Regions from separate parts of the Ensifer sp. R-19 genome, predicted to be linked through region 3. Evidence: riboswitches for the same ligand, from Rfam matches in the RefSeq annotation. Region 3 holds a riboswitch; each other region holds the start of a gene.
What was found. Region 3 has a riboswitch for cobalamin ahead of bluB (5,6-dimethylbenzimidazole synthase). Riboswitches for the same ligand answer to the same signal wherever they lie in the genome.

Region 1: another riboswitch for cobalamin. It lies ahead of ACN9MO_RS11945 (CbtB domain-containing protein); the one in region 3 lies ahead of bluB (5,6-dimethylbenzimidazole synthase).
Region 2: another riboswitch for cobalamin. It lies ahead of ACN9MO_RS09480 (DUF1636 family protein); the one in region 3 lies ahead of bluB (5,6-dimethylbenzimidazole synthase).
Region 4: another riboswitch for cobalamin. It lies ahead of cobU (bifunctional adenosylcobinamide kinase/adenosylcobinamide-phosphate guanylyltransferase); the one in region 3 lies ahead of bluB (5,6-dimethylbenzimidazole synthase).

Annotation. Positions count from the first base shown of each region.
Region 1 covers NZ_CP184569.1:2,434,882-2,442,835, reverse strand. The annotation lists gene ACN9MO_RS11970 (GntR family transcriptional regulator) at 1-49, opposite strand, end outside; gene ACN9MO_RS11965 (DUF1194 domain-containing protein) at 255-1,049, opposite strand; gene ACN9MO_RS11960 (glucoamylase family protein) at 1,207-2,514, shown strand; gene ACN9MO_RS11955 ((2Fe-2S)-binding protein) at 2,511-3,359, shown strand; gene ACN9MO_RS11950 (CbtA family protein) at 3,410-4,207, opposite strand; gene ACN9MO_RS11945 (CbtB domain-containing protein) at 4,403-4,579, opposite strand; cobalamin riboswitch at 4,622-4,884, opposite strand; gene ACN9MO_RS11940 (TetR family transcriptional regulator) at 4,883-5,575, opposite strand; gene ACN9MO_RS11935 (NAD(P)H-binding protein) at 5,679-6,509, shown strand; gene ACN9MO_RS11930 (DUF1772 domain-containing protein) at 6,506-6,985, shown strand; gene ACN9MO_RS11925 (SRPBCC family protein) at 7,054-7,620, opposite strand; gene ACN9MO_RS11920 (ArsR/SmtB family transcription factor) at 7,617-7,954, opposite strand, start outside.
Region 2 covers NZ_CP184569.1:1,938,395-1,946,348, reverse strand. The annotation lists gene ACN9MO_RS09495 (bifunctional aspartate transaminase/aspartate 4-decarboxylase) at 1-321, opposite strand, end outside; gene aspT (aspartate-alanine antiporter) at 382-2,070, opposite strand; gene ACN9MO_RS09485 (DUF1330 domain-containing protein) at 2,591-2,884, opposite strand; cobalamin riboswitch at 3,100-3,315, shown strand; gene ACN9MO_RS09480 (DUF1636 family protein) at 3,421-3,834, shown strand; gene ACN9MO_RS09475 (ABC transporter ATP-binding protein) at 3,911-4,717, shown strand; gene ACN9MO_RS09470 (ABC transporter substrate-binding protein) at 4,714-5,667, shown strand; gene ACN9MO_RS09465 (FecCD family ABC transporter permease) at 5,671-6,738, shown strand; gene ACN9MO_RS09460 (DUF924 family protein) at 6,968-7,528, shown strand; gene ACN9MO_RS09455 (mechanosensitive ion channel domain-containing protein) at 7,655-7,954, shown strand, end outside.
Region 3 covers NZ_CP184569.1:1,691,706-1,699,659, forward strand. The annotation lists gene ACN9MO_RS08230 (helix-turn-helix transcriptional regulator) at 64-801, shown strand; gene ACN9MO_RS08235 (acyl-homoserine-lactone synthase) at 944-1,585, shown strand; gene ACN9MO_RS08240 (DUF2865 domain-containing protein) at 1,713-2,819, shown strand; gene bluB (5,6-dimethylbenzimidazole synthase) at 2,937-3,632, opposite strand; cobalamin riboswitch at 3,679-3,890, opposite strand; gene ACN9MO_RS08250 (SDR family oxidoreductase) at 4,032-4,844, opposite strand; gene ACN9MO_RS08255 (phytanoyl-CoA dioxygenase family protein) at 4,934-6,127, opposite strand; gene ACN9MO_RS08260 (LacI family DNA-binding transcriptional regulator) at 6,232-7,251, shown strand; gene ACN9MO_RS08265 (sensor domain-containing diguanylate cyclase) at 7,226-7,954, opposite strand, start outside.
Region 4 covers NZ_CP184569.1:1,854,469-1,862,422, reverse strand. The annotation lists gene ACN9MO_RS09030 (adenylate/guanylate cyclase domain-containing protein) at 1-1,361, opposite strand, end outside; cobalamin riboswitch at 1,605-1,753, shown strand; gene cobU (bifunctional adenosylcobinamide kinase/adenosylcobinamide-phosphate guanylyltransferase) at 2,190-2,714, shown strand; gene cobW (cobalamin biosynthesis protein CobW) at 2,718-3,782, shown strand; gene cobN (cobaltochelatase subunit CobN) at 3,884-7,651, shown strand; gene cobO (cob(I)yrinic acid a,c-diamide adenosyltransferase) at 7,805-7,954, shown strand, end outside.

The sequences.
Region 1 (7,954 bases), 740 kb from region 3:
CGGTGTCTGTGGCCATGTCGGCCAGTGGAGGCGTGGTGGTCAAGGACATGAATCGATCCGCGAAATAACGGCTCATCTTATCGCCGGGCGAAGCGAAGGGAAACGACAATCTGACGCGCATGGGTTGCGCGCCGACAACTGCATGTTTCCTTAAATCGTACCCGATTTAAGGACGAAACATGCAGCGTTTCAAAGTGCTAGGGCGACCATTGCGCGTCTGATAAGACGCGCGGCGCTGTAGGGGCGGCGAGGGGCTATTTGTCGAGTTCGGGATAGACGCGGTCGAGGAAGCCGGGCCTGAGCTTCTCGCCGATCAGGCAGTCGGATGCCGGAAGGGCATCGGCCAGGCGGACGGTGGGCGGCGGCGGCAGGCCGCTGACCTCGAGCACCAGCTTCTGGCGAATTGCGATCGAAAAATCCTCCGGCTCGTGCACCGGCAGCACGAAGGACCCGGGACCGCCGATGACGCATTCGGCGTAATACTGGTCGAGCGGGCCGGTCGAGACCGAGGGGCGGATGAGGATCGCAAGCCCGTTGATGGTGATGCCGCGGGCGACTGCCGTCTCGCGGGCGGGAATGACCGGCGGGCCGATATTGTTCGGGCCGTCGCCGGAAACGTCGATGACCCGGCGTATGCCGTTGAAGGCGTTCGAATCGATCAGCACCGTACCGTAGGTGATCGCGTTCGAGATCGACGTGCCGCGCCGGGTGCCGACCGGTCGCGCCTCGATCAGCTTGGCAAAGGCATCGGCGTCGGCGGCGGTTGAGATCACTTGCCAGGCGACGACGGAGGATTCGTTAACCGTTCCGGCCCATTCGAAATAGCCGATGGCGATCTTGCCCAGTTGCCCGCTTGCGACCGCATCGAGGAAATCGCGGTGCCGGAGCGCCTCCACGTAACCGGCGCGCTGGATGCGTGCCTCGTCCAGATCCATCGAGCCGGACATGTCGACGGCCAGGATCAGTTCGACATCGACATCCGTCGACGCGGCGGTCGATGGGCTCGGGCCACCACTCAATGAGAGGATCAACGCCAACACGCTCAACATCGCTTCAACCAGTCATTGCGCGCGGTCAGATTAGAAGAATGTAACACAGGATTGGATTTCGGCGACTATTTGGGTGTAGCTGGCCTTCAACAAAGAGTGATTTGCCGGCGTTAGCCCAGAAGTACTTGTGACTGGGGCCAGGGTCCGGAAGGGCGGAATGCTGAAACAGACGGAAAATGCCGAGCTATTTCAAACCGATGGTCTGCAGAAGGCGGCGTTCGGATACTTCCTCGATCACGCCGATCCGGCCACCGGATTGATCGCGGACACGTCGCTGCCGGGCGCGCCGTCGAGTATTGCGGCGACCGGTTTCGGCCTTTCCTGTTATCCCATCGGCGTCGAGCGCGGGTGGATTTCGCGCCGCGAGGCGATCGGGCGGGTGTTGACCACGCTGCGCTTCCTGGCCGAGAGCCCGCAGTCGCGCGACCAGCGGGCGAGCGGCTATCGCGGCTTCTACTATCACTTTCTCGATATGCGGACTGGCGAGCGCACCTGGCGCAGCGAACTCTCGACCGTCGACACGGCGCTGCTGATCGCCGGATGCCTGACCGCCTCAGCCTACTTCTCCGGCGAGGACACGGGGGAATGCGAGATCCGCACGCTCGCCGAAGAGCTCTATGCTCGCGTGGATTGGCGCTGGGCGTTGAACCGCAGTGACACACTGACGATGGGCTGGCGCCCGCCCGGCCGGTTCCTGAAGCATCGCTGGCGCGGGTACAGCGAGGCGCTGCTGCTCTATGTGCTGGCGCTCGGGGCGCCCGATCATGCGATCGAGCCGGAGCACTACGCCGCCTTTACGGAGGGTTACGACTGGATCGCGGCTGACGGCGGGCCCCATCTCCATGCGGTGCCGCTGTTCATCCACCTGTTCCCGCAGGCCTGGCTTGACCTTCGCGGTCTCGGCGATCGGCCGATGCGCGAAAGGGGGACGGATTACTTCGAGAATACCCGGCGCGCCATCGCGCTGCAGCGCGACCATGCGTGGCGAAATCCCGGTGGCTTCGCCGGCTATGGCGAACGCCTCTGGGGGATCAGTGCCTGCCATGCGCCACGCGGCCGGCTGCGCCTCAAGGACGGACGCTGGCAGCGGCTTTTGGGCTACGTCAACCGCGGCGCACCCTTCGGTCCGGATGACGGCACGCTCGTGCCCTGGGCTGCAGCGGCCTGTCTGCCTTTCGATCCGGATGCGTCCCTATCGGCCCTCGGCCATGTCGCGGCCGGCTATCCCGGGCTTCTGAAGGAAGGGCGCTTTCCGGGCGGGTTCAATCCGAGCCTTGCAGGCGAGGGGCCTGCGGGTTGGATCGACGAGCGTGTCGTCGGCCTTGACCAGGGGCTCGTCGTGATGATGATCGAGAATTGGCGGAGCGGCTTCGTCTGGGAGCTGACACGCAGCCTGCCGGCGATCCGGCGCGGTCTTGAGCGCGCGGGATATGAGGGCGGCTGGCTGGCGACGGAGACGGCATGAATTCGAGAAATCACCAGCGGATGGCGCGGACGGTCGAGGGATATCCGCCGCAGGCGCTGGCAGTGGTCGAGCGGTTGCACGCGCAGTTCCCCGACGCCGGTGTCTCGCTCGGGCCGGCGGACAGTGCCTTCAGCGCACCGGCCGCCTTCTGGGCCGCTGGTGGGACCGGGATCGAGCAGAGCCTTGCCTATCAGGACTTTTTCGCAATCGGCATGACGGACCGGATTCGGGCGGCACATCTGATCGCCTTCTACAGCCGCCAGCTGAGTGTGGTTCTCGGCGCGCTCTATCTTGGCGCGGGTCTTCAGGCGCAGATCGCCGGGCTTCGCTTCGAAGAGTGGACCCGCCTTCACCAAGATCGGGAAGTTGCCGGCAAGCGTTATCATTTCCGCCTCGGTGTGGCGGAAGGGCCGCAGCATGCCGAAGGCATCAGCGCTTTCGAGCGCGGCTTCACGGCCCATCTGGCGCCGGTCATCGCGGTCCTGAAAAAGCGCACCGGGCTTTCTTCCGGGGCGCAGTGGCGGCTGGCAGCGGATTCCCTTGCCGGAGCGTTCCTGGAGATCGGTCGCGCGATCGGTGACGAGGCGCGCGGCATGGCCGAGGCGCTTGCGATCGTCAAGCGGCGGGGCTCGCGGTTGTTCTCGGAAGAGCTCTGCTACGAGGAGATCTCCGCGGTCGATCCGGCAAGCGGCGCGCAACTGTCGCGCCAATATCGGATCCGTTGCGGCTGTTGCCTCTACTTCCAAACGGAGGGTGGCAGCTTCTGCGATACCTGCGTCCTGCTGGAGCCGGACGATCGCCGCGCGCGGCTGGCCGCGCATCTCATGCAAAACGGCGGGGCCTGAACCCCGCCGTCGTTTGTTCAGGTGCCCATGGGGGGGCGTGATCGGCCGGATCAGTTTGCTCTCGCGAAACGCTCGTTGATGAAGCCGGAGACGACGCCAAGCACGATCCAGAAGGCGAGCGTGGTGGCGAGTGCGGCAACCGCAAACTCGGCGCCGAGCACGGCCGGAACGTTGCTCGTAATATCGACCGGCTGCGGCGCGCCGTAGACGTGCGGCGCGGCGATCAACGCGAGGCCGACGACCTTGGACACGATTTCTTCGCGCAGGACGACGAGATAGAGACCGACTGCGGAGAGGGCGACGGTCGCCAGCCACCAGGTTTGGCGGTCGCCGAGTTCGGCGGCCGGGAAACCCGGCAGTTCCGGCGGCAGGCCGATTGCCGGCAGCATGTGCACGGCAAGCCAGCCGCAGGCGCCCCAGAGCGCGCCGTTCCTAAGCGTGATCGGGTAGCCGATCACCAGGCTGACGCCGGCCAGGAGCAGGCCGAAGCCGGAGCCGGTGACGAGGTTGGCAATGAGTGTGCCGGAGAACCGGCTCATACCGAACATGATGCCGCCTTCCTCGTGTTCGCCCTCATGCGCATAGGCTGGCGTGATCGGCGACAGGGCATCGAGCATGGCGGAAAGCGGTGAGACCGCCTTCAGCGACGAATGCTGGTCATGGCCCTCGGCGGCGGGTTGCGTCGTTCCAGGCTGTGCAGCGGGCTGTTCGGTTGCGGCCGGAGCCTCGCCTTCGAATTCCTCCGCATGCAGGATCAGCGGGGTTACCCGAAATTCCTGGGCGCCGGTCATGAAGACACCGGCAATCAGTCCAGCCACGATCGCGGCCAGAAGCGTTCTGACAATCATCTTGAAGTCCCTCGATAACGGCAAAAGCCACGCGCTGCGGCGTGGTTTGCAAGCCTTCCCGTTCTGCCATGCGGATGGCCGTTGCGCGCCGGACGAAACCGGCATGCACAAACACCGACATCCGGCACAGGCCGGATGCGTTCATGTCCGCAGACACTTCGATGCGGAACGTGAGTTACGTTCCGGAACATCGTCTTAGTGGCAGGGGAAGCCGTAGGAGTGGCGGGTGTCGTGCGCGGTGTCGTGCAGCACGGCCGAATTGGCAAGGCCGGCACCGAAGACGAGGAATGCGCCGATGAAAAGCGCGATGACGCCAGCGGTCAGACGATCGCTGAGGGAGAGCGGAATGCTCGAAACAGTAGACGTAGCCATGACAACCTCCGTGATGGCATCGGGAAATTCCCGGTGTGGGCCCTATGCCCGTATCGAGTGGCAGGTTTCCTGGCTCACGGCGCTGGGCGGGAAGCCCTGGATCAGCCTCGCCTTCCCAGATCGACCACCCTCTCGTGGTCTCTTCCAGTGGCTTCTTCCGGATCGCTCCGGAATGGCAGATCGACGTCGCTCTACAGTCGCGGGGTCGGCCGTGATGTGAATGCCCAGCATGGGTCCATCCGTCACGTTCCCGTTTACTCCCGAAACACGTTCGTGTCCCGGGAACCAATCGATCTCTGATGATTAGGATCGCACCCCTAATATGTCAATTGGACTTGCGCCGCCGCCCGGTCCATCCGCGACAAAATCGCGGATGATCATGCGTTTATAGGCCTCGACGATGCGGTCGCCCTCGGCGCGATCGACCGACACCGCAAGCCGCATGGTGCAATCGCCGAGATGCATGATCAGGAAAGCGGCACTGTCGATGGTTTCGCGCGGGGTTTCGGGCACAAGCCGGGCCCAGACATCGGCAAGCAGTTTTCCGCCGGCGCGGCTTTGCAGAAGATCGATCTCGCGCAGCGCCTTGTCGGCCTGCATTGCCGACCAGATGTCGCGCATGACGGGCTCGGCCAGAAACATGTCGTAGTAGATGTCGAACAGCACGCAGAAGGCGTCGCGCAGTTCTGCGAGCGATGTGACCTTGGCAAGCTCGGCCGCGATGCACTCGTTGCACACGGCATTGTAGCGCTCGGCCAGCGTGCGCACGATCGCCGCCTTGTCGGGGAAGTACTGGTAGAGCGATCCGATCGAAATTCCAGCCTTTTCAGCAACTTCGCTCATGCGCATGGCGTCGCTGCCCTTTTCCTGAATGAGCGCCGTCGCGCAGGCTAGGATCTGTTCGACGCGCTCGCGGCTGCGTTTCTGGCTGGGTGTCCGGCGCAGGGCGGTTTCGTCTTCGGCGGGAACCGCGGATGGGCTTGTTTCTGAAATCATGAGTGATGCTCACATTTTGGCTTGACTCTTAAAATACGAGGATTTATCACATTTGCAAATGTGAGAGATGCTCATGTTTGTTGATGAACCTTAGGAGGAAACGATGTCTCAGAAAGTCACACTGGTTTTGGGCGGTACCGGCAAGACGGGGCGGCGGGTGGCTGAGCGCCTTCAAGAGCGGGGTGTTGCGGTGCGCATCGGCGCCCGCTCGGCATCACCGTCCTTTGACTGGACGGACGAGGCGACCTGGGCGCCTGTGCTCGAAAATGTCGATCGCATCTATGTCTGCTACCAGCCCGATCTGGCGGTGCCCGGCTCTGTTGAGACCATCCGCAAGTTCGCAAGCCTTGCCGTGGGCGCCGGCATCAGGCGGCTGGTGCTCTTGTCGGGGCGCGGCGAGGACGAGGCGGAAGCGGCCGAGCGCGAATTGCAGGCCTCCGGCGCTGACTGGACGATCGTTCGGGGGAGCTGGTTCTTCGAAAACTTCAACGAAGGCTTCCTGGCCGAGGGGGTCTCAAGCGGTTCGGTCTTCCTGCCCGTGGATACAGTCACCGAGCCTTTCGTCAGCTGCGACGACATCGCTGACGTCGCGGTTGAAGCGCTTCTCGACGATGATCATGTCGGCAAGGTCTATTCTCTGACCGGCCCGCGGCTGATGACCTTTGCTGAAGCCGTGGCCGAGATCGCTGCCGCGGCCAAACGCCCGATCTCCTATCAGGCCGTGCCGGTTGGCGACTTCGCCGCGCAATTGCAGGCTGACGGTGTGCCTGATGACTATGTCGAACTCATCCGCTATCTCTTCACCTCGGTGCTCGACGGGCGCAATTCGAGTGTGACGTCTGACGTCGAGCGCGTGCTTGGGCGGCGGCCGCGCGACTTTGCAACCTACGCCCGCGAGACCGCAGCAACTGGTGTCTGGAGTATTGCCGCATGATCCCGCTGATCCCCGCTCTGGCGTTTGCCGCCGCGATCGGTTCCGGCCTGATGGCCGGGTTGTTCTTCATCTTTTCGGTCTGCATCATGCAAGCCTTGTCGCGGCTGCCGCCGGAGCAGGGGATCGCCGCGATGAACGCCATCAACGTCGTCATCCAGAACCCGATCTTCCTCAGCGCCTTCATGGGCACGGCGCTGCTTGGCCTGGCGCTGATTGTCGTCGCGTTCATTTCGGGCGGCGAGGGCCGATGGCTGCTGGCCGCGGGCGGCCTGGTCTATGTCGTCGGCGTGCTTCTGGTGACGATCGTCTTCAACGTGCCGATGAACGACGCGCTTGCGGCCGCTGCACCCGGGCAGGCCGCGACCGATCTGTGGCTTGGGCGCTATCTCACCGATTGGGTCTGGTGGAACCACGTGCGCACCTTCGCCTCGATCGGTTCGCTGGCGCTCTTCATCCTCGGTTTCGCCCGCACGTGACAAAAAGCACCGGCAAGGCGGTCAATCCTTGCCGGTGCACCCTTCTGAGGTCTCGTCACCTCGGGCGGTCAGCGCTTGGGGATGCGCGCGTCGTACTGCTGTTCAAGCTCAGCAAACTTGCTCCAGAAGGCTGCAGGCTGCTCTCCTTCCAAAAGGTCGCGCAACAGGTCGAGATGCACGTGCCAGCCGGCGGAGAAGCTCGTCATGATGCCGCGGTTGGCGATCCGGGTATGGGTGACGATCAGCAGCACCTTGTCGCCGCGCGGGCTGAGTTCGAAGCGGACCTCGGAGGGCGTATCCGTGCCTTCGTCCCAGCTATAGGCGAGCAGGCGCGGTGGCTCCCAGGCGAGCACATGCCCGTGCTTGCGAACCTCGCCGGCGTGATCGGCGTATTTTTTCGGCGGTCGATCATCCTCTGTCGTCAGTCCCGAATGGCGGAAGACGTGTTCGACCGCTGCACCCTCGGAAGAGCCGATCGTTCCCGATGCCATCCAGAGCCGGCGCTTGTTTTCCTCTGTCAGATAGGACCAGACCCGCTCGATCGGGCCGGGAAGCAGGCGTTCGATGCGCACCGCATCGGGGGCGATGACGCGGCCGTAGTCGGCGCTGGCAAAGGCTGTGGCAGGCGATGTCATGGCTTTTCCTCCGTATCGTTTTGAACAGTTGCGTCGTCGGCGAGCAGCAGCGCCTCAAGTGCGTCAATGCGCGTTCGCCAGAAGGCTTCGTAGTGGCGCATCCACTCCATACCTGCATGCATCGGCGCTGCATCGAGGCGGCATACATGCGTGCGACCTTTCACTTCGCGGCGCACGAGACCTGCTCCTTCCAGCACCTTGATGTGCTTCGATGCCGCGGCCAGCGAGATCGAGAAGGGGGCCGCAAGCTCGCCGACCAGTCTCTCGCCTTGCGAAAGGTTCTGGAGCATGGCGCGGCGCGTCGGATCCGAAAGCGCGTGGAACACGGCATCGA
Region 2 (7,954 bases), 250 kb from region 3:
CTCGTCCACGGTTTCCGTGCTTTGAAGCTGTTTCTTGATCCACTTCTGGAACCGCGCATGCGCTCCGTCCTGGGGCGGCATGCCGGCGACACCCGCCTTCGGATCGTAGTAGGCGCGTTTCGCCTCCGTCAGGGCGAACTGGCCGAGCAGGAAGAAGGCTTCGCGGGCCCGCGTTGCCGTCCAGTTCGGGTTGCCGCGGCCGGCATTGAGGAAGGCCTTGGCGGATTTCTGCGAGCTCGTCTTGGCGAGCTTGATCAGTTCGTCCTTGATCTCGAACGGGCTGAGATCGGAAATGCTGTCGTAGAATTTTCTGTCCAACATGATCCACACTCCCTGTGATCTATGAAATTGGAACAATGGTCTCGGTTCTGCCTGCCCGCCTCAGGCAAGCATGATGACGATGACGAGGCCGAAGATGGTGAGCAGCGTGTTGCCGATGGCGTAGGGCATGCCGTAGCCGAGTGCCGGCACCTTGCTCTTGGCCGCCTCCTGGATCATGCCGAGTGCGGCCGTCGTGGTTCTGACGCCGGCGCAGGCGCCAAACAGGATCGCCGGGTGGAACTTGAAGACATAGTGGCCGATGAGCACCGAGGCGATCATCGGGATGGAGGTTGCAACGACTCCCCAGATGAACAGCGAAATGCCAACCTCCTGGAGGCCTGCGACGAAGCCCGGTCCGGCGCCGATACCGACCACGGCGATGAAGATGTTGAGGCCGAGCGTGTTCAACAGCCACAGCGCCGGCGACGGGATGCGGCCGAAGGCGGGGTAGGTGGTGCGCAGCCAGCCGAGCACGAGACCGGCAAGCAGGGCGCCGCCTGACGTGGATAGCCCGATCGGAATACCGCCGATCGTTATCGTCAGCGCCCCGATCATCGCGCCGATGAACAGACCCCAGCCGAGGAAGGCGATGTCGGTGGTTTCGACCGGGCGATCGGCAAAGCCGAGAGCCTTGATCGCCGCTTCGACGTGCCTCCTGGCGCCGCCGATGGTGACGATGTCGCCACGCTCGACGGTCGTGCCGGGAAGGACCGGGATCTCGACCAGCGAGCGCACGATCTTGCGGGCATAGACGCCGCGCGCCCAATCCATCGTGCTGACTTCGGCGAGTGTCTTTCCGGCCAGCGCCTTGCTGGTCACGTAGACGTCGACGATCTCGGCCTCCGCGTTCAGAAGCTCCTTGTCCTCGACCTCCGTCAGCTTGCTGTCCAGGTTTTCGACGAGCAGGGCGCGCCTGCCCGAGAAGGCGACGACGTCGCCCGGCTGCAGCACGGTGTTGCCATCCGCTTCGATGATCCGATCGCCTCTTCGCAGGCGCTCGACGAAGACGCGAATGCCGGGAAGCAGGTTCTTGACCGGCGTTCCGGTTAGCCCGCTTGCTTCGTCGATCCGATAGGCCCGAAGGCCGAAATCATGATAGGCGCGGGTGATGCCGGGTTCGCTGCTCTCGGTGCCGCCGCCGAGCTTGGCCTCATACTCCTTGCAGGCCGCCGGAAGATCGATGCCGAGAAGTTTTGGGCCAAGCTGGGCGAGGATGATGGCAGAGCCGATCGTGCCCCAGATGTAGGTGACCGCATAGGCAATCGGAATCTGGTCGGCAAAGGTCTTGGCCTGCTCCGGCGTCAGCCCGAGCGAATTGATCTGGTCCGTGGCAACGCCGATCGCAGCCGAGATCGTCTGCGACCCGGCATACATGCCGGCGCCGTAGCCAAGCGGAAGCCCGGCGATCAGCGCGCAGAGATAGGGAACGATGAGGCACAGCACCAGGACAGACAGCGCAAAGGCAATCTGCTTCGGCCCATCGGTGCTCAAGCCGCGCACGAATTGCGGGCCGACACCGTAGCCGACGGCGAACAGGAAGATCAGGAACAAGGTGGACTTCAGATCACCGGAAACCTGGATGCCCAGCTGCCCGATGAGGACGCCCGCCAGGAGCGTGGCGGTGACGTTTCCGAGATTGAACCCCGCGACCTTGATGGGTCCGATCAGGAAACCGATGCCGAGGGCGAGGAAGACAGCGACCGGAGGATAGGTCCGAAGCGTCTCGACGAAGAAGTCAATTGGATTCACTGCCATCCCCTTTAGAAAGTTGCGTTGCCATCACTTCATTTCGGGACCTGCGCGGCTAAGTTGATTTTATCGGTGGCTTGTCGATGCCCAATCCTAGCTTTGGCAATTGTCGCTTCGGCTGCTGATTTTCTCAACGGCCTTGGGGTTACGTGAGCGTAACGTACGTTAAATTTCCGGCTTTTGCGCGCAGTGGGGGCTGATGAGCGCTGCGCGGCACCGGTCCGAAAGCGTCGGGCCGGGCGGTCGTGCGAAGGCAAGTTCGAGAGGGTGGCGGCGCGCCGGTCGCGATGAAGGTACACGGTCCCACCACGGCGGATTTCGCCGGCTATTCAACTCTGACGTTGTATTTTTATGTTATCGCATAACGGATGGACATGACGAAACGCCGCATGTCGATGGACCCGGAGCACATGCCCCGCAGTTGCTTCATCCGCGCGCCGCGAAGCTTGAAGTGACGGGGGCGCTCATCCGTTCGTTTCACGAGCAAGGCCGGCAATTGCGGCCAGTCTTGCGCTCCGCTTCAGATGGCGACGCCTTCGAGTGCTATGATCCGTGTCCTGGCACAGCGCTCACGGATCGTCTTCAGGCGCTGATACTCCGGCGATTGGTACCAGGAGAGCAAGGCTTGCATGTCCGGGAACTCGAGGATGACGAGCCGGTGCGGTTCCCAGTCGCCTTCAAGCACCCGGGTTGCGCCACCGCGGCCGAGATAGCGCCCGCCATAGCGGGCCTCCGTCGCCGGCACCTCTCTTTTGTATTCCTCGAAGGTCGCTGCATCGGTGATATCGACATCGGCGATCAAATAGGCAGCCATGGCAGAGCTCCTTTCCCGACAAGCCAAGGAGCAAGGATACGCCGGTCGTCGCCGTCAGGCGAGACTCTCGCCCGCGGCGGCCGGCAGGGTGACTTAGGATCATTACCTTGTTGGTTGTTGTTATGTTATGTTATAACAGTCAGTACATGACGAAACGCCGCATGTTGATAGATCCCGGCCGCCCGACCCCATCGGTTGTATCCGCTGCCGATTCATGCGAGGAAGAGCGCGATGGTGCTGCGTCCGCGACAATGCGGAGGCGGCTGAAAAGGGAACACGGAACGGACGACCCTGACGGGACCGAAACCGTGGCTGCCCCCGCAACTGTGAGCGGACAGCGCATTCACACCATGTCACTGGCCAATGGCCGGGAAGACGTGGATGCGCCGCGACCCGCGAGCCAGGAGACCTGCCATCGAACCGATCAACCACAACGGACGGGGTGTTCCGATGGAAAAGAACTGGCTTTCGCGCGACGGTCATCCGTCATCCTGCCGCTTCGCCATCTCTTGCCGTCAGTCCGGCGGAGAGAGAAAATGGCTGAGCCGACTTCCCGACAGCATAAGATAACGGTCTGCACCGATTGCCGTTTTACCGGCGGCCCCTGCATGCCGGGCGCCGAGCTGATAAAGCGTCTTAACCGCAGCATTGCCGCCCTCGGCGCGCCGCTCGATCGTGATTTCTCGATTGCCGGCACGGTCTGCATGGCGGCATGCACGCGCCCCTGCACCATCGCCTTCCAGGCGACGGGCAAGGCGACCTATCTCTTTGGCGACATTTCGCCGGAAGAGGACATCGACGATCTCGTCCGCTTTGCCGCCACCTATGTGGAGCGCGGCGACGGCATGACGCGGGCTGCCGAACGGCCGCGCGGGCTGAAGGGCAAGACGCTCGCCCGCATCCCGGCGGCCATGCTCGTCTCCGAAGACGTTGCGGGCCATTTCCAATGAGCGCGACACGCATGCGCTCAAGCGCGTTTGGTGCGTCGGGGATGGACGCGTGGCGCTGCCGGGGTGGGATCAGACCATGACCTGCACCGCAACAGGAGCCGCCCTTCGCGTTAAGGGGCTTTGCTGGGGGCCGCGCCCGGGGCTGACCCTGGTCGACGACATGGACTTCGCGATCGAGGCGGGCAGCCGGCTTGCGATCCTCGGGCCGAACGGGGCCGGCAAGACCTCGCTCTTACGCTGCCTTTACCGGGCGGTGCAGCCGAATGCGGGCCGCATCGAGGTCGACGGCGTCGACCTGTGGTCGATTTCGGCGCGCGAAGCGGCGAAAACGATCGCCGTCGTGCTTCAGGAAATGCCCGGCGATTTTCCCTTCAGCGTGCGCGACGTGGTGATGATGGGCCGCATCCCGCGGCGGGAGGGGCTCAACGGCTGGACGGACACCGACCGCGAGCGGGTGCAGCATGCACTCTCCCATCTCGATCTCGCCCATCTGGCCGGCCGCCAGTTCTCGACGCTCTCGGGCGGCGAGAAACAGCGGGTGCTGATTGCCCGGGCGCTTGCCCAGGAGCCGCGCATCATCATCCTCGATGAGCCGACCAACCATCTCGACATCCGCCACCAGCTCGAAATCCTCGAGCTGTTGCAGACGTTGAAGCTGACGATCGTATCGACGCTGCACGACATCAATCTCGCCGCCGAATTCGCGACTGACGTGGCGATCGTGACGGCGGGGCGGCTCATCGCCTTTGGCACACCCGACGCGGTGCTGAGCCCGCGGGCGCTGTCCTCCGCCTTCGGTGTCACCGCCACCGCCCACAGCACCGCCGTTGCCGGCACCGCCCGTTTCTCCTTTTCACTTCCTCGACAGGGATCCATTTCATGAAGATCAACATTGCCTCCTCTGCCTTCCTGTTTCTCATCGCCCCTGCTGTGCCGGCGCTCGCCTATCCGGTTACCGTCAAGAGCTGCAACCGCGAGGTGACCTTCGATGCTGCGCCGAAGCGGGCGATCGCCAACGACGTCAATCTGATCGAGATGATGCTGGCGCTGAAGCTGCAGGACCACATGGTCGGCTACACCGGCGTTTCCGGCTGGAAGACGCTGGATGAAAAGCTGCGCGAAGGTGTGAAGGAACTGCCGGAGCTTGCGGAGAAATATCCGACCAAGGAAGTGCTCCTCAACGCCGACGCCGATTTCTTCTTCGCCGGCTGGAACTACGGCATGAAGGTCGGCGGCGAGGTGACGCCCGAGACCTTGGCGCCGTTCAAGATCGGCGTCTACGAACTGACCGAATCCTGCATCCATGTCATGGCCAGGGAAAAGCCTACGATGGACGACATGTTCGTCGATCTCCTCAACCTCGGCCGCATCTTCGGGGTCGAGGATCGCGCCGAGGCGCTGGTCGACGGCTACCGCCGCCAACTGGCCGCGATCACCGAGGCAAATGCCGGCCGTGAAAAGCCGACGCGCGTCTTCGTCTATGATTCCGGCGAGGAAAAGCCCTTCACATCAGGCCGCTTCGGCATCCCGACGGCGATGATCGAGGCGGCCGGTGGCGCCAACATCATGGACGACGTCGACAAGAGCTGGGTGGAGGTCTCCTGGGAGCCGGTGATCGATCGCAATCCGGAGGTCGTGGTGATCGTCAACTACGGCGAGGTGAAAGCCGAGGACAAGATCGCCTTCATGAAGAACAATCCGGCCTTCGCCACTATCGATGCGGTGAAAAACGACCGCTTCGTGGTGCTCGATTATGTCGAGGCGACGCCGGGGCCGCGCAACATCGACGCCATCGCCCGGCTCGCCAAGGTCTTTCACGGCGAGGGCCTGTAACCGATGCTGGCTGAGGATACGTCGCCTGGTCCCGCTGCCGTTTCGCGGGTTGTTCCCGTTCGGGTGATCCGCGGCGGGGTCGGGGTGTTTGCGGCGTTGCTGCTGCTTCTCCTGACCGTGACCGCGGGCGTGTCGCTCGGCTCGGCGCCGATCCCGGTCACCACCGTCTGGTCGATCGTCGCAAGCAAGCTCGCGCCCGGCAGCGTCGAGGCCTTCTGGTCGGCGGGGCGCGAAAGCATCGTCTGGGACGTGCGCCTGCCGCGGGTCATGCTGGCGGGGCTTGTCGGCGCCGGATTGGCGCTGACAGGCGCCGTGCTGCAATCGGTCACGCGCAATCCGCTTGCCGATCCGCATCTGCTCGGCGTCTCCTCGGGCGGCGCGCTCGGGGCGATCGTCGCACTGCTCCACACCGGAATGATCCTCGGTCTTCTCACGGTGCCGCTCTTTGCCTTTGGCGGCGCGCTGCTGGCAACCGTGCTGGTCGCTTTCGTTTCCCGCGCTCTAGGCACCAGTGCCGATCGCCTGGTGCTTGCCGGCGTCGCCGTCGCCTTCGTGCTGACGTCGATCGGCAATCTCATGATCTTCCTGGGGGATCCGCGGGCGACGCACACGGTGATCTTCTGGATGCTCGGCGGCCTGGGTCTCGCGCAATGGCCGCATCTCATCTATCCGGCGCTCGTGCTGTCAGTCTCGCTCGGCTGGCTGGTCGTCCGATCGCGGGAAATCAACGCGCTTGCCATGGGCGACGAGACGGCGATGACGCTCGGCATTCCCGTGCGCCGCTTCCGTCTGACGCTCTTCGTCGTCACCGCGCTCCTGACCGGGGTCATGGTGGCCTTTTCCGGAGCGATCGGCTTCGTCGGGCTGATGGTGCCGCATTTCGTGCGGCTCTTTGCCGGCAGCGACAATGTCCGGGTCATCCCGTTTTCGGCCTTCTTTGGCGCCTTGACGCTGATCATGGCCGACCTCGTGGCCCGCGTCATCATGGCGCCGGAGGACATGCCGATCGGCGTCGTTACCGGCATTGTCGGCGGCATCGCCTTTGTTGCCATCCTCACGCGGCGCGCGTAAGGCGTGCATCGACATTGGGCATGCATGGAAATGGGCCGGTCCGCGCCTATGTCTTAGCGCATGTCTCCTTGAATCGAACTCGATTTAAGGACAAAGACATGCAGAAAATCAAAGTGCTACAGCGACCATTGCGCGTCTGATAAGACGCGCGGCGCTGTAGCGCATGCATGGCTGCCCGATCAGGCCTCGAAAGGGGCAGGACCGGCAGAAGAGCGGTGCGAGGGAGCAAATGACGAACGAAGTTGAAATCTGCACGCCGGATGACGTTTTGAGCTTCTGGTTCGGCGAGCTCACCTATGACGACTGGTTCACGATGAGCGGCGAACTGGATAAGGCCTGCATTCGTCGTTTCCAGGCATCGCACCTGGCGCTTGCCCGCGGGGTCAGCGAGATCTGGCGCGCAACGCCGGAGAACCGGCTGGCGGCGATCATCCTGCTCGACCAGATGCCGCGCAACATGTATCGCGGCACGCCGCTTGCCTTCGCGACCGATTGCCTGGCACTGCACGAGGCGAAGCTTGCCGTCGGCATCGGTGCCGACATGGCGATCAAGCCGGAAGCGCGCGCCTTCGTCTATCTGCCGTTCGAGCATTCGGAAAACCTGACCGACCAGACCATGTCGGTGAAGCTTTTCACCGAACTCGGCGATGCCGACTATCTCGACTATGCCATCCGCCACCGCGAGGTGATCGAACAATTCGGCCGCTTCCCGCACCGAAATGCGCTCCTGGCCCGCGTCTCGACAGACGCCGAGCTTGCCTATCTGGCACAGCCCGGCGCCGGCTTCTGACGAAAAATCCGGCGCTGGAGCGCAATTGGCGGCGTCTTTTGCATCTTTCCGCCGTCTTTCGTATTCACACCGCATTGTGACGACCACTGACGCGATTCCGCACCATGGTCTCAACCTGCAAGGATCATGAAATTGCGTTCTGTCGGAAAATTGCCTGCCATTCTCGTCTGCCTGCTGGCGCTTGCCGCCGCCGGCCCGGTCATGGCGCAAGGCACGACGCAACCGGCACAAGGTACGACCCAGAGCGCAACTCAGCCAGAGCAGAAGGCGACGCCGGCTCAGCCGGCCCAGACCGCAACGCAACCAGCCGGCAAGGCGGCGGCACCCGCGCAGGATGGTGCGCAGCCCGCTGACAAAGGCGCGGCACCCGGCGGCGCGACACCCGGCGCTGCCACCCAGCCGGCCGCGACGGCGGTTCAGCCGGCG
Region 3 (7,954 bases):
GCGCTGGACAAAAGGTGAACCTCTAACCATGCTGTGGCTTCGGACGAGATTCGGTGTTGTGGCATGACTGAGCAGCAGGCTGTCCTCGACATGCTGGAAATCCTGGAAGGCGGGGGCTGTGTCGAGCCCGCTCATTTCTTTACGCTGATGCGCCGCACGTTCCGCATTGCCCATCTCCTGTACCTCGAAGCCGAGCCCTATGCGGACGAGCTCAAGATTTGCCGCCTGCATCACACCTTCGGCGCCTATGCCGCCGAGATCTACCGTTCGCGCGGCCTTCACCGAATCGATCCGATCCTGAAGCTCGCGCTTGGCGGCGTGCGCCCGGTGGAATGGACGATGGCGCGACATCGGTTCCCGGAATGCGAGCCTTTGTTCCAGGCCGCGCAGGAAATCGGCATTTCCACCGAGGGCGTTGCCTTGCCGCTGCCATCGCCCGCAGGTCGGACGGCGCTGCTGGCAATCAACGTCAACATGCCGGCCGACGAATGGACGGCCTATCGGCGCCAACATCTGCGCGATTTCCAGCTCGCCGCGAATCTTTTCCATGCGGCCATGCTGGAACATGGCGCAATGGCCGGCGGCCTTTCGGCGCGTGACATGCGCCTCACCGGTCGCGAAACCGAGGTTTTGACCTGGGCCGCCGCCGGCAAGAGCTATTGGGAAATCGCCACTATCCTCGGCATTTCCGAACGCACTGTGCGCTTCTTCATGACCAATGCGAGGCGCAAGCTGAATGTCGTCTCCAACACGCAAGCGGTCGCCCAGGCCGTCCGCCATGCGCTGATCCCCACCGTTTGACGCAGCTCGCGCCAATGCCCTCCCAAAACCCCTCGAAATCTAGTGGGAAATATCGCTGATTTAAACTGTCACTACCGACAGTTACGCGACCGCCGCCAGCCTGACAGCATCCGCCCATCCCAAGACAAGGATGGAGAAAAAGATGATCAGGATCCTGAACGGAAAGACCCGAGCACAGCACCCGCGGGCCGTCGACGACATGTTCCGGCTGCGCAAGCGGGTCTTCCACGATTTCCTGAAATGGGACGTTCAGACGGACGGCGAATGGGAAATCGACAACTACGACACGGCGAACCCGCTCTACGTGCTATCCTACGCTCCCGACGGCCGGCTGCGTGGCTCGCTGAGGCTGCTGCCGACGCTCGGTCCCAACATGCTGGACGATACCTTCCCGATCCTGCTCGGCGACAATCCGGAAATCCGCAGCGCTTCGGTGTGGGAATCGAGCCGCTTCTGCATCGAGCCCGAGATTTCGCAGGACCGTGCCTCCAATCAGGTGACGATCGCCGCCGCCGAGTTGATGTGCGGCGTCGGCGAACTCGGTCTCGCCTCCGGCATCAGCCACATCGTCACGGTCACCGACGTGTTCCTGGAACGCATGTTCCGGCGCATGGGATGCCCGGGCGAACGCATCGCCGAACCCCATCGCATCGGCTCGGTCTTCGCCGTTGCCGTCGCCTGGGAAGTGACTGACGACCTACTTCAGCGCATGAAGGCCATTGCCGCCATCGAAGGCACCGTTCTCGAACGCCCGATGTCGCTCGAAACCGCCCGCGCCGCTTGAATGCCATCGCCGGCCGGAGCCGTTAACGCAAACCGCCGCTTGTCGTTGCACGATCACCGACAAGTTCTATGATGGAGGTGAAACAGGAATTGCCGCTGGCAGCCGCCCATATCAGAAGGCCGGCATCATGCGGCATCAGGAAGAGACTTCGCCCGTGTTCCCGCGCTTGAAACACGTCGCTGTGGTGCTTGTGCCGCTGGCCCTGGTCGGTGCCGATCCTTCGCTGGCATCGACCGTGTGCGACCGGCTGAATACCCGGCTTGCGCAACTGCCCGACATGGTCGCCACCACTGCGGATGCCCGGGACTATGCCAGCGCCATCTCACGACAGAATATCGAGCTGCGCCGGGCGAAGAACGACCGCCGCCGCGCGGGCTGCGGTGGCGGCAGCGTCGTCACCTTCGATGGCGGCGACCCCGACAGCTGCGGGGAGCTCGACAGCCTCATCGCCGAGATGGAAGACAATCTGCGCATGCTGAAGTCGGAGCGCGAGCAGATCGTCGCCGGCGGCAGCGAAGACAGCCGCCGCCGCATCCTTGCCGCGCTTGAAATCAACGGCTGCTACAGCGACAGCGAGGAGTTCGCCAGCGTCGAGCCCGAAGAGCCCGAAACGCACCGCAACATCATTGCCGACCTGCCACCTGAGGACGCCTACGGGCCGATGCTCGGGCATGGCGAAGATGGTTATGCGCCGCAGGATGGCTATTATCGCGGAACGCTCAGGACCATGTGCGTGCGCACCTGCGACGGCGCTTTCTTCCCGATCTCCTCGGATGCGACGCCGGCCGACTTCCCGCGGGACGAACAGGCCTGCCGGGCGCGCTGCCCTGGCGCCGAAACGGAACTCTACTTCCACGATATCAACACGGAAGAGAGCGAACAGATGGTCTCGGCCGTGACCGGGCTACCCTATACCGAAATGCCCAATGCGTTTGCCTATCGCACCCGCGGCATCAGCAAGCCTGGCATGTGCGGCTGCCAGATACCGCAGACTGCCGCAACCTCGCCGAAGACGACCGGCACCAAGATCGGCGACGATCAGTCATCCATCGTCGTGATCGAAACCAAGAAACCGGCGGACACCACGACCGCCAAGGCGCCGGCCGAGGAGCGGCCCTACGACCCGTCCAAGAGCAAGGTGCGCGTCGTCGGCCCGACCTTCCTGCCGCAGGAAGAAACCTCGATCGACCTGAAGCACCCGAAGGGACCGGCCTATCAACCGGTCCAGAACTGATCCTGGCGCCGCCTTAAAGCGCGTCGCGATCTTTTAGATTCGCTCATTGCACTTTAAGTTTTTGATACTTCGCACGTCGTTATCGCAAAACCGCTGCGCACTTTTGCGAGACGGGTTTTAGGAACTCTCGCCGCAGTTCCCCCAGCCTTCCTCAAACACCAGCTCTTCCAGCGGCAGGCGTTGCCGCCATCCCTTCACCGCCAGTTCGGGCTGCTGGTAAAGGCGATCGACATAACCGAGGCAGAGCCAGGCGACGATCTCGATATGATCGGGAATGCCGAGGATCGCCTTGATCTCGGCCTCGTGAAAGATGCTGACCCAGCCGACGCCAACTCCTTCGGCGCGGGCCGCAAGCCACAGGTTTTGCACGGCGCAAACCGTCGAATAGACATCCATCTGCGGATTGTGCGTGCGGCCGAGAACGACGGCGCCGCCGCGCGTGCGGTCACAGGTGACGCAAATGCTGAGCGGTGCTTTGCGAATGCCTTCGAGTTTTAGCGAGCGGTATTTGGTCTGCTGCTCTGCCTCGAACATCAGCGCCGCCTCATCATTGGCGCGGCGAAACGCCTGCCAGACGCGCTCGCGCGTTTCTGCCCCCCGCACCAGTACGAAATTCCAGGGCTGCATGAAGCCAACCGACGGCGCACTGTGCGCCGCGGCAAGCAGGCGTTTCACCAGATCGTCGGGAAGAGGCTCTGCCAAGAATTCGTCGCGCACGTCGCGGCGTGTTTCGATAGCGCGGTAGACAGCCTCCCGCTCATCCAGCGAGAAGGCACCGGCAGCCGCAAGGCCGCCCTTCGGTTCAGTCAGCATCGTTCGATCCCCAACAATGCGAAAACCTCCCGCCGTCCGCGCGGGGTTCGGTCTATCTCGCCAGGCCGGTCTTCTGACTTCGGTTCAACCGGTCGCCTCACCTTCCCAGATCGATTTAAGATCCAGTGGCAAAACCTTGAATCAATTCAAGGCACTTGTAGAGGCGACCGTCCCCGTCACAGCGTTGGGCACGTTCCGGAATGACACCGGATTCCCGATTCTCCCGCTTGCGCGGGCACCTGACGGCGTCATAAGGGCACAGCCACTAGCGAAAGACAAGCGCCCGTCAGAGCGGGATGAGGAAAAGTGCACGCAGTTTTCCGCCCGCATTCCGCTCTAACTTCTAAGGACCGATCACGTTTATGATTTTGGATCGATCCGACCCAAAATCATCGTGATCTAGAGCGGCGCCACCGGATGGGGCGAACCGTCATAGCCGCCCCAGACCGATTGGTCGAAGCAGATCACCGATCCGGTCATCAGCCCGGATTCCGCCGAAGACAGGTAGGCGCAGGCTCGCGCCACCTCGGCCGGATCGACGAGCCTGCCGAAGGGTTGGCTGGCGGCCGCCTTTTCGAGCCAATCCGCGGCAGCGCCGTGAAATTCGCGCTGGATGCGGTCCTCGCCTTCGGAAGCCATCCAGCCGATATTCAGGCCGTTGACGCGGATGCGGTTGCGCAGAAGCGCATAGGCAGTGTTCTTGGTCAGCGTCTCCAGAGCGCCTTTCGACGAGCAATAGGCCGCAATGAAGGGCTGCCCGGCCATTGCCGACATCGAGCCGATATTGACGATGGTGCCTTCCGTTCGCTCGCGCCGCATCACCTTCACCGTCTCCTGCATCAGGAAGAACGGCGCCCGCACATTGATGGCGAACATCCGGTCGAAGAGTTCCGGTGTCGTGTCCAGGATCGTGCCGCGATCGGTGATGGCGGCGGCATTGACCAGCGCATCGACCCGACCGAATTCCGCATCGCAGGCGGCAACGACCTTGCGCGCGCCGTCCACCTTTTCAAGATCGGCCTCGACATAGACCACTTTCGCGGCGCTGGCCTTGCCGATTTCTTCGGCCTTCGCCCGCCCCTTGGCGGCATTGCGCCCACAAATGACGATGCCCGCCGCACCGCGTTCGGCGAATAGGCGGGCGATCGTTGCGCCCAGCCCTTGCGTGCCGCCGGTGACGATGGCGACCTTGCCTTGCATCTGTCCGTTCATCGAGTTCCTCCCTCGCAAATGATGATGTGAAACAGCTACGGCTCCCGAGCGAAATGCGCCGGGAGCCTGTCAATTGTGAGACTGACCCGTCAACTCAGCTTGCGCTTCGCCTGCGCGTCGAGTGAGGCCCGAAAATCCTGCTCGCTTGCTCCCGCGGCAAGCGCCTCGCGCATCAACTGCGCCTGGGTCTTTGGCGCCAGCCCGCCAAGCGGCGGATCGCGGTCGAGATTGGTTGGGAAGGAATAGCCCTCGGCGCAGGACGCGATGGCATTGGCCGCTTCTGCATTGGTCAGTTTGCCCCCGCCAAGCAAAACCTTCAACGCCGGATAGAGCGTCGCGCTCATCGTCAGTCGATCGACCGTTTCCATTGTCCGGCCAAAGGCCGAGGACACCTGCAGCAGGTTCGCCACGCGGCGGATGTCGGTGGAGCGGTTGTTGCCGGCCGCGTGGAAGAGCGCCGGATTGAAGAAGACGACATCGCCCTTTTCGAGCGGGAGCTGGACATGGTGCTCGTCGAAATAGGCTCGGAACTCGGGCCGATTGAGCGCCAGATAACCCGGCACATAGGTCTGGCTATAGGGCAGGAACAGGGTCGGCCCGCTTTCAAGCGGCATGGCGCAGTGGGCGACCGCGCCCTGCAGCGTCAGCACCGGCGAGAGCTTGTGGACATGCGCTGGATAGCGCTCGATCACCGCGGCGGTCTGGAAGCCGAGATGGTAGTCCCGGTGCGCCGATTGTGCCGCGCCGCCCGGATTGACGCGGTTCACCTGCGCCGTCATCTGGTAATTCGGCCCAAGCCAGGCTTCGCTGACAAGCGCAATGATGGCATTGCCGTAGTAGGCGGCAAAATTCGCCGGCGCCTTCAGGCAGTGCTTTTCCAGCGAGTTCCAGATGCGATCATTGGCGCCAGGCTTGGCGAAGTGGTCGCCGCCGCCGCTGTTGCTGCGATGCTGCTCCTCGATGATCTCGTCGAAGACGGTGCTCGCGACATCCACCGCGGCGGTATCGGCAAAGGCGCGCTTGAACACCGCCACACCCGGGCCGGTCGCCAGCGCCTCACAGATTTCGGCAAGCACCGCCCGCCGCGTTTCTGCATCGCCGCAGGCGGCAATCAGCTCGTCGCTATTGTAGATCAACACGTTCTGGTCGCAGCTCGAAGCATAGGGATAGTCGGCCAGGCTGGTCCGGCGCTCGACCTCCGCCCGGAACGCCTCGATATCGCAGGCCGCTTCGGTGAGCCAGATGCGCTCGATCCGCTGCCTCGCCCTGTTGTCGGTCTTCATCGCGTTTCCTCCTCCGGAACATCTTGATGGGCACGACTATAGGCGGCGGCAAAACATGATATAGAGCAGGAATCCATCAAAAATCCATCAGGAGAGCAGCGGCGGTGGCCCATCCCTATCTGGTCAAGGACATCGCCTTTCAGGCCGGTCTCAGCACCGCGACGGTCGATCGCGTGCTCAACGAGCGCCCGGGTGTCCGCCGCCAGACCATCGCCAGGGTTCGCGCGGCCATCGAGGAGCTGGAGAAGCAGCAGGCGGGGCTCGATATACAGGGCCGCAAGTTCGCGATCGACATCGTCATGGAGGCGCCGGAGCGCTTTACCGATGCGGTACGACGGGCCTTTGAAAGCGAAGCCATGACACTGGCGCCGACGATCTTTCGCTGCCGTTTTCACTTCGCCGAGACCATGCGCCCGCAGGACATCGTGCAACTGCTCGACCGCATACGCCTGCGCGGAACCGACGGGCTCGTATTGAAGGCACCGGATGTGCCCGAGATCGTCGGCGCCGTCGCACGCTTCGAGACAGGCGGTATTCCCGTCGTGACGCTGGTGACCGACCTTCCCAACTCCCAGCGCACCGCCTATGCGGGCGCCGACAACCGGGCGGCCGGAGAAACGGCTGCCTATCTGATTGGCGAACGCTTTGCAGGTGCCGCGGCCACGGTCCTCGTGACGCTATCCAGTGGCCGCTTCCGCGGTGAGGAAGAGCGCGAAATCGGCTTTCGCCGGGTGCTGCGTCAGCACTATCCGACAATCCGGATCGTCGAGATCAGCGAGGGGCATGGTCGCGATAGCGAAACCGGCGCGCTGGCGGACGCAGCACTCGCCGCCAACCCTGATATCAACGCCGCCTATTCGATCGGTGGCGGCAACCGCTCTGTGCTCGCGGCCTTCGATCGCCTCAACCGCAACTGCGCGCTCTACATCGCCCATGATCTCGACGAGGACAATCTGGCGCTGTTGCGCGCGCGGCGCGTTCATTTCGTCCTGCATCATGATCTGAAGACCGACGCACGCACGGCCTTCCGCACCATCATGCTTTACGGCCGCGTGCCGTCCGCCGCAGTCGGCCCTCAGCTTTCTGCCGTGGTGGTCATCACGCCCTATAACGTACCGGAGTAGAAAAATCGCCCAGGCCGCTTGGTCCGGCGGTTGGCTGCTCGCCGGTGGTTTCACCCGGCAGCACCGTATCGTCAGCGGTCTCGACGCGGTTGCGGCCACGTCGCTTGGCAAGATAGAGCGCCTCATCTGCCGCCAGCAGCAAGGCACGCGCGGTCAAACCATGGCGCGGCGCGAAGGCGATGCCGGCGCTGCCGCCGACGACCAGCAGCTGGCCGTTGAACCCAACCGGTGTCTGCGCATCGGCGACAAGACCGGCCGCAAGCCCACGGGCTTCGGCCTCGCTGCAATCGCCGAGGATGATTGCGAACTCGTCGCCGCCGAGCCGTGCCACAGTACCGTTGGGTCCGGCGCGGTTCCGGAAACGCTCGGCCATGGCGACCAGAACAGCGTCGCCTGCCGCATGACCATAGCGGTCGTTGACCGCCTTGAACGCGTCGAGGTCGGCATAGACGAGCGTGAACGGGTGCGTCTTTGCCTTCAACAGCGCCGCTGCCAGCATGTCGTCGAAACCGCTGCGATTGAGCAGCCCCGTCAGCCGATCGTGCTTGGCGAGATGCCGGTTGAGCGCCTCGCTCTGCTGCAAGGCGGCAAAGAGCGTCGAGAAGCGGAAGGCAACGAACGCCATCAGCAGCGCTGCGACGATTGCCATCACGATGACGCTCGGTAGCAACTCGGCGCGCACGAACCCGCCAGGAGATTGCGG
Region 4 (7,954 bases), 160 kb from region 3:
GTCTTATGTTTCTGCGCCATCCGCAGAAACTGCCGCGCCTTGGCTCGCGCCTCGAAGCGCGTGATGCCCAGCTGATAGTGCCAGCGCCACAGGTAAATGCGCGCATAGGCCATGGCTGCGGCGGCATAGGCACGTCCATAGGCGGGATCGAGCGCAATCGCCTGGTCGAAGTAGGGCAGGGCCTTCGCGAAGTCTTCGGGCGTGGTGCGCCGGTGATGCTCCCAGCCGCGCAGGAACGCATCGAAGGCCGCTGGCACGGCCGTTTCCTTGCGCCCGAAGGCCATCTGCTGGTCAGGGTCCAGCCGCAACGCAAGCGCTTCGGCAATGCCGCGCATCACTTCGTCCTGCAGCGCAAAGGCATCGGTGAGCGATCCGTCGAACTTTCCGGCCCAGACGTGCCCGCCATCAAGGGAATCTATGAGCTGCGCATTGATGCGAAGCTGCTCTCCGGCACGCTGGACGCTGCCTTCAAGCACATATCGGACACCGAGCTCTTCCGACACCTGCCTGGCTGTCACCGATCTCCCCTTGTAGGTGAAGGTCGAGTTGCGCGCGATGACGAACAGGCCGGAGATCTGGGCCAGTTCGGTGACAAGGCCGTCGGTCATGCCATTGGCGAAGAATTCCTGCTTGGGGTCATCGCTGACATTGGCAAAGGGAAGCACGGCGATCGAGGGCTTGTCTGCCTGGCTGAAGTCCACGGCCTGAGCCGGACGGATGTCGGCAGGCGGCTGCCACGGGCGCCACCAGGCGGCACCGACGGCGGCTGCGAATGCAAGGGCAGATGCCGCGGCCAGCGCGGCCCAGCGTCTCCCGCGGTGCGCTTTGGCCTTCGGCTTGCGGGCGTGGGCTTCGTCCAGCCAGAGACGGTAGGTCCGAACCGGTTTTTCGACGTGTTTCAGACGCTGCTCGCCGAGAAAGACGAAACCGACATCGAGGTGCTTCTCGACCTGGTCGTAGGCGGTGCCCGAGATGACGATGCCGCCCGGTTCGGCCAGGCCCTGCAGGCGCTCGGCGATGATGACGCCATCGCCGTGGATGTCGTCGCCCTCGACGATCACGTCGCCAAGATTGATGCCGATGCGGAATTGCAGCCGCCCCGCGTCCACACCGCGACTATCAGATTTGGCGCGCTGCACCTCGACCGCACATCGGACTGCCTCGACGACGCTGTGGAACTCGACCAGCAGGCCGTCGCCCATGGTCTTGATCAGCCGGCCGCGATGCGTCTCGATGCTTTGTTCGAATAGTTCGTGCAGGTCGGCCTGAAAGCGGGCGCAGGTACCCTCCTCGTCGGCCTGGGTAAGCAGCCCATAGCCGCAAACGTCGGCAATCATCACGGCGGCGAGCCTGCGTTCCATGTGCCTACCGGATAAACGAAGCCCCTCGGGTCGGTTGCAGGATGTTTCAGCGACCTTTGCACGTCCATAGGACGCGCGGCGCTGCAGTTTAACGCAACATCTGTAATTGCTAAAATATGTTCGTTCGCGATCTGCCATTCGCCTCATGTCCGGTGCGGCTTCGCGCTCGACAAATCGTCGCGCGACGCAAGTCGGCCGGGGAGGTGTCGCAAGCGTCGATTGACTTTGCGGCGCCCGCTTCCTAATCATCGGATGTTGGATGGTTCCCCCTTGTCGTGGCGATTGGGGGGAATAATTGGGAATGTGACGGATGGACCCAAACCGGGCATCCTTATCGCAGCCGACCCCGCGACTGTAGAACGGTCAGGGTTCGCCATCGGGCTCAAATTCAGAGCTGCCAGCCGGTTGCATGGGGCAATCGAGGCAGTGCGGAATCGAGCCGGAAAAGCCACTGGCGTGGCATCGTGATCAGCCGGGTTGGACGCCTCTTCTTCTACGAATCGTCCGCCTTTCATGATGTCGCCCACAGCACCCATGCGTCGGAGACGACGCGCAAAGGTTCGCTGTGGCACTGGAAAGCGCCGGGAAGGTGAGGCGGGCCGCTCGGGTCCTCACATCGGAACCTCGTCCATTCGGGGCGAGGCGATGTGGGGCCCGTGACGCCGTGAGCCAGGAGACCTGCCACCCGACATGGGCATTCCGCCCGAGGAGACGTGTCGTCTCCAACGCCATCACGGAGGTTGTTTTGGCTCTCAGATACTTTCCCGAACGCGCCGCCGGCGCGTCGCACGGCTGTTGCCATCTGCCGCTGACCTTGGCGCGGTCACGATGAGCAATCCCAGCGCCGGACCGGTCCTGGTCCTCGGCGGCGCCCGTTCCGGCAAGTCCAGCTTTTCCGAGAAGCTCGTCGGAACGTCCGGCCTTACCAAACATTATGTCGCCACCGGCCGCGCCTGGGACGACGAAATGCGTGCGCGCATCGATCATCACAGGACGCGCCGTGGCGAAGGCTGGACGACGCATGAGGAGCCGGTCGATCTCGTCGGCATTCTGCGGCGCATCGACGACCCCACCCATGTCGTTTTGATCGACTGCCTGACGCTGTGGGTCACCAATCTCATGCTCGAAGAGCGCGACATCGAGGCGGAGTTCGCCTCGCTTGTTGCCTACCTGCCGCAGGCGCAGGCGCGCCTCGTGTTCGTTTCCAACGAAGTCGGCCTCGGCATTGTGCCCGAGAACCGCATGGCCCGCGAGTTTCGCGACCATGCCGGCCGGCTTCACCAGATCGTTGCGGAGAAATCCGCTGAAGTTTACTTTGTCGCGGCCGGTTTGCCGCTGAAAATGAAGGGTTGAATAATGACCACTGCGAGAACCAGCCACGGCAAGATCCCGGCGACCGTCATCACCGGCTTCCTCGGCGCCGGCAAGACGACGATGATCCGCAATCTGCTGCAGAACGCCGACGGCAAACGCATCGCGCTGATCATCAACGAGTTCGGCGATCTCGGCGTCGACGGCGACGTCTTGAAGGGCTGCGGTGCGGAGGCCTGCAGCGAGGACGACATCATCGAACTTACCAATGGCTGCATCTGCTGCACCGTGGCCGATGATTTCATCCCGACCATGACCAAGCTGCTCGAGCGCGAAAACCGCCCGGACCATATCATCATCGAGACCTCGGGCCTGGCTTTGCCGCAGCCGCTGATCGCCGCCTTCAACTGGCCGGATATCCGCAGTGAAGTCACCGTCGATGGCGTCGTCACCGTGGTCGACAGCGCTGCCGTTGCCGCCGGCCGCTTTGCCGACGACCATGACAAGGTCGATGCGCTGCGCGTCGAGGACGACAATCTCGACCATGAAAGCCCGATCGAGGAACTGTTCGAGGATCAGCTGACCGCTGCCGACCTGATCGTGCTCAACAAGACCGATCTGATCGACGCGTCCGGCCTCAAGGCGGTACGCGACGAGGTTTCCTCGCGCACCAGCCGCAAGCCGACCATGATCGAGGCGAAGAACGGCGAGGTGGCCGCCGCCATCCTGCTCGGCCTCGGCGTCGGCACCGAAAGCGATATCGCCAACCGCAAGTCGCACCACGAGATGGAGCATGAAGCGGGCGAGGAGCACGACCATGACGAGTTCGACAGCTTCGTCGTCGAGCTCGGCGCCATCGCCGATCCGGCCGCCTTCATCGATCGCCTCAAGGGCGTCATCGCCGAGCACGACGTGCTGCGCCTCAAGGGTTTTGCCGATGTGCCCGGCAAGCCGATGCGCCTGCTGATCCAGGCCGTCGGTGCCCGCATCGACCAGTATTACGACCGGGCCTGGGCGGCCGGCGAAAAGCGCGGCACGCGCCTCGTCGTCATCGGCCTGCACGACATGGACGAGGCGGCGGTGCGCGCTGCGATTGCTGCGCTCGTCTGATCGTTCATTGAATGAAATGATCTAACGCATTGAAATAACGCAATTCCGGACGGAAGCCGCTTCACGCGTTTCCGTTCGGAATTGCCCGAACGGACAAGATCATGCATCTGCTTCTCGCCCAGAAAGGAACGATCGCCGACGGCAACGAGGCGATCGACCTTGGGCAAACGCCGGCCGACATCCTGTTCCTGTCTGCCGCCGACACCGAGCTCTCCTCGATCGCCGCCGCCCACGGCCGGCGTGACGGTGGCCTGAGCCTGCGCATTGCGAGCCTCATGAACCTGATGCACCCGATGTCGGTCGATACCTATGTCGAGCGCACGGCACGTCATGCGAAGCTGATCGTCGTCCGGCCGCTCGGTGGCGCCAGCTATTTCCGCTATCTGCTCGAAGCCTTGCATGCGGCGGCCGTCGCTCACCGTTTCCAGATCGCGGTGCTGCCGGGCGACGACAAGCCGGACCCGGGCCTTGAACCGTTTTCTACGGTTGAGGCCGATGACCGCCAGCGGCTCTGGGCCTATTTCAACGAGGGCGGCGCCGACAATGCCGGCCTGTTCCTCGACTATGCCGAGGCGCTGGTTTCAGGCGCCGAGAAACCGCAGCCGGCCAAGCCTTTGCTGAAAGCCGGCATCTGGTGGCCGGGGCGGGGCGTGATCGGGGTTTCGGATTGGTTGAGTGTTGTGGGGGCTGGAGCCCCCGCATGCGCAAATCCCACCATCGCCATCTGCTTCTACCGCGCCCTCGTCCAGAGCGGCGAGACGCGGCCGGTCGAAGCGCTGATCGATGCGCTGAAGGTGCAAGGGGTTCGGGCACTGCCGGTCTTCGTCTCCAGCCTCAAGGATGCGGTCTCCGTCGGCACGCTGCAATCGATCTTTTCCGAAGCCCCACCCGACGTGGTGATGAATGCCACCGGCTTTGCCGTTTCTTCGCCCGGCGCCGATCGTCAGCCGACGGTGCTGGAATCAACCGGCGCGCCGGTGCTGCAGGTGATCTTCTCCGGCTCATCACGGCAGCAATGGGAGACATCGCCGCAGGGGCTGATGGCGCGCGATCTGGCGATGAACGTGGCGCTACCGGAGGTCGATGGCCGCATCCTTGCGCGCGCCGTCTCGTTCAAGGCGGCGTCGATCTACGATGCGAAAGTCGAGGCTAACATTGTCGGGCATGAGCCGCTCGAAGATCGGGTGCGTTTTGCCGCCAGCCTTGCCGTCAACTGGGCGAAGTTGCGTCGCACCGAACCCGCCGACCGGCGGATCGCCATCGTCATGGCCAATTATCCGAACCGCGACGGGCGCCTCGGCAATGGCGTCGGTCTCGACACACCGGCCGGCACCGTCGAAGTGCTGCGTGCCATGACGGCAGAAGGCTATGCGGTGGGCGACGTCCCGGAGGATGGCGACGCGCTGATGCGTTACCTGATGGCCGGGCCGACCAATGCGGCAGGCCGTGATCGTGAAATTAGAGAAACAATTTCGCTCAGCGATTACAACGCCTTCTTTGATTCGCTTCCGAAACAGATTCAGGATGAAGTTGGCGGCCGTTGGGGCGCGCCCGAGGCCGATCCGTTCTTCCAAGACGGCGGCTTCGCGCTGCCGCTCGCCCGCTTCGGCGATGTCATCGTCGGCATCCAGCCGGCGCGCGGCTACAACATCGATCCGAAGGAAAGCTACCACTCGCCGGACCTGGTGCCGCCGCATGGCTATCTCGCCTTCTATGCCTTCCTGCGCCATCAGTTCGGCGCGCAGGCCATCGTGCATATGGGCAAGCACGGCAATCTCGAATGGCTGCCGGGCAAGGCCTTGGCGCTGTCCGAGACCTGTTATCCCGAGGCGATCTTCGGGCCGCTGCCGCATATCTATCCCTTCATCGTCAACGATCCGGGTGAAGGCACGCAGGCCAAGCGCCGCACCAGCGCCGTCATCATCGACCATCTGACGCCGCCCTTGACGCGCGCTGAATCCTACGGGCCGCTCAAGGACCTGGAAGCGCTGGTCGATGAATATTACGACGCCGCCGGCGGCGATCCGCGACGGCTCCGGCTCTTGAGCCGCCAGATCCTCGATCTCGTGCGCGACATCGGCCTCGACAGCGATGCCGGTATCGACAAGGGCGACAGCGACGACAAGGCGCTGGAAAAGCTCGATGCCTATCTCTGCGACCTCAAGGAAATGCAGATCCGCGACGGCCTGCATATCTTCGGCGTGGCGCCGGACGGGCGCTTGCTGACGGACTTGACCGTGGCTCTGGCGCGCGTCCCACGCGGGCTTGGCGAAGGCGGCGACCAAAGCCTGCAGCGGGCGATCGCGGCGGATGCGGGACTCGCCTTCGATCCGCTCGATTGCGTGATGTCGGACGTGTGGACAGGCCCGAAACCGGCTATCCTCGCCGACATCTCCGACGCCCCCTGGCGCACTGCCGGCGACACGGTCGAACGCATCGAGCTGCTGGCGGCAAGCCTCGTCTCGGGTGAGCAGCCTTGCCCGGCGGACTGGACGAACACGCAAGCCGTACTCGACGAGATCGAAACCCGCCTCAAGCCCTCGATCACGGGCTCTGGTGCTGCGGAAATGGCCGGCTTTCTCACCGGCCTCGATGGCCGCTTCGTCGCCCCCGGTCCCTCTGGAGCGCCGACACGAGGCCGGCCGGACGTGCTGCCGACCGGCCGCAACTTCTATTCCGTCGACAGCCGCTCGGTGCCGACGCCGGCCGCCTACGAGCTCGGCAAGAAGTCCGCCGAACTGCTGATCCGCCGCTATCTGCAGGATCACGGCGAATGGCCGTCGTCCTTTGGGCTCACGGCCTGGGGCACGGCAAACATGCGCACCGGCGGCGACGATATCGCCCAGGCCTTGGCGCTGATCGGCGCCAAGCCCGTCTGGGACGTGGTCTCGCGGCGGGTGACGGGCTACGAGATCGTGCCGCTCGCGGTGCTCGGCCGGCCGCGCGTCGACGTGACGCTGCGCATCTCCGGCTTCTTCCGCGATGCCTTCCCGGACCAGATCGCGCTGTTCGACAAGGCGATCCGCGCCGTCGGCGCACTCGAGGAAGACGATGCCGACAACATGATCGCCGCGCGCATGCGCGCCGAGACCCGGCGGCTGGAGGCGGAAGGCGTTGACGCCACCGAGGCCGCGCGCCGCGCCTCCTATCGCATCTTCGGCGCCAAGCCCGGAGCGTACGGCGCCGGCTTGCAGGCGCTGATCGATGAGAAAGGCTGGGACAGCAGAGCCGATCTCGCCGAGGCCTATCTCACCTGGGGCGCCTATGCCTATGGCGCCGGCGAGGAGGGCAAGGCCGAGCGCGATCTCTTCGAGGAGCGCCTGCGCTCGATCGAGGCGGTGGTGCAGAACCAGGACAACCGCGAGCATGACCTGCTCGACAGCGACGACTATTACCAGTTCGAAGGCGGCATGAGCGCTGCCGCCGAGCATCTCGGTGGCACCAGGCCGGCGATCTACCACAACGACCATTCCCGGCCGGAAAAGCCGGTCATCCGCTCGCTGGAAGAAGAGATCGGCCGCGTCGTGCGGGCGCGCGTCGTCAATCCCAAGTGGATCGATGGCGTCATGCGCCACGGCTATAAGGGCGCCTTCGAGATCGCCGCCACCGTCGACTACATGTTCGCCTTTGCCGCGACCACGGGTGCGGTGCGCGACCATCACTTCGAGGCCGCCTATCAGGCCTTCGTCGTCGACGAGCGGGTGGCGGAGTTTCTGCGCGACAAGAACCCCGCCGCCTTTGCCGAGCTTGCCGAGCGGCTGCTGGAAGCGATCGACCGCAATCTCTGGACCCCGCGCTCGAACTCGGCGCGGTTTGAACTTGGTGGCATCAGCGGCGCCGCCACCCGGCTTCGCGCCGGCAACGAATAGAGCAGCTCCGGGCACGGTTTTCCGTCCGGAATTGCCTGGAAGCAAAGACTTGGGTTCCGTTTCGCGTTCAGTGAAATACGGAAAAGGAACAGATGCGGGATCAGAGCTGCGGTTCTGCATCCATCCCGCCAACCGGAAATCGAGGGAGTTATCATGAGCGACGAGACGACAAACAGCGGAGAACCTGTTGCCGAGAAGGACGATGCCCGCCACGCCATGAAGATGGCGAAGAAGAAGGCCGCCCGCGAAAAGATCATGGCGACGAAGACCGACGAGAAGGGCCTGATCATCGTCAATACCGGC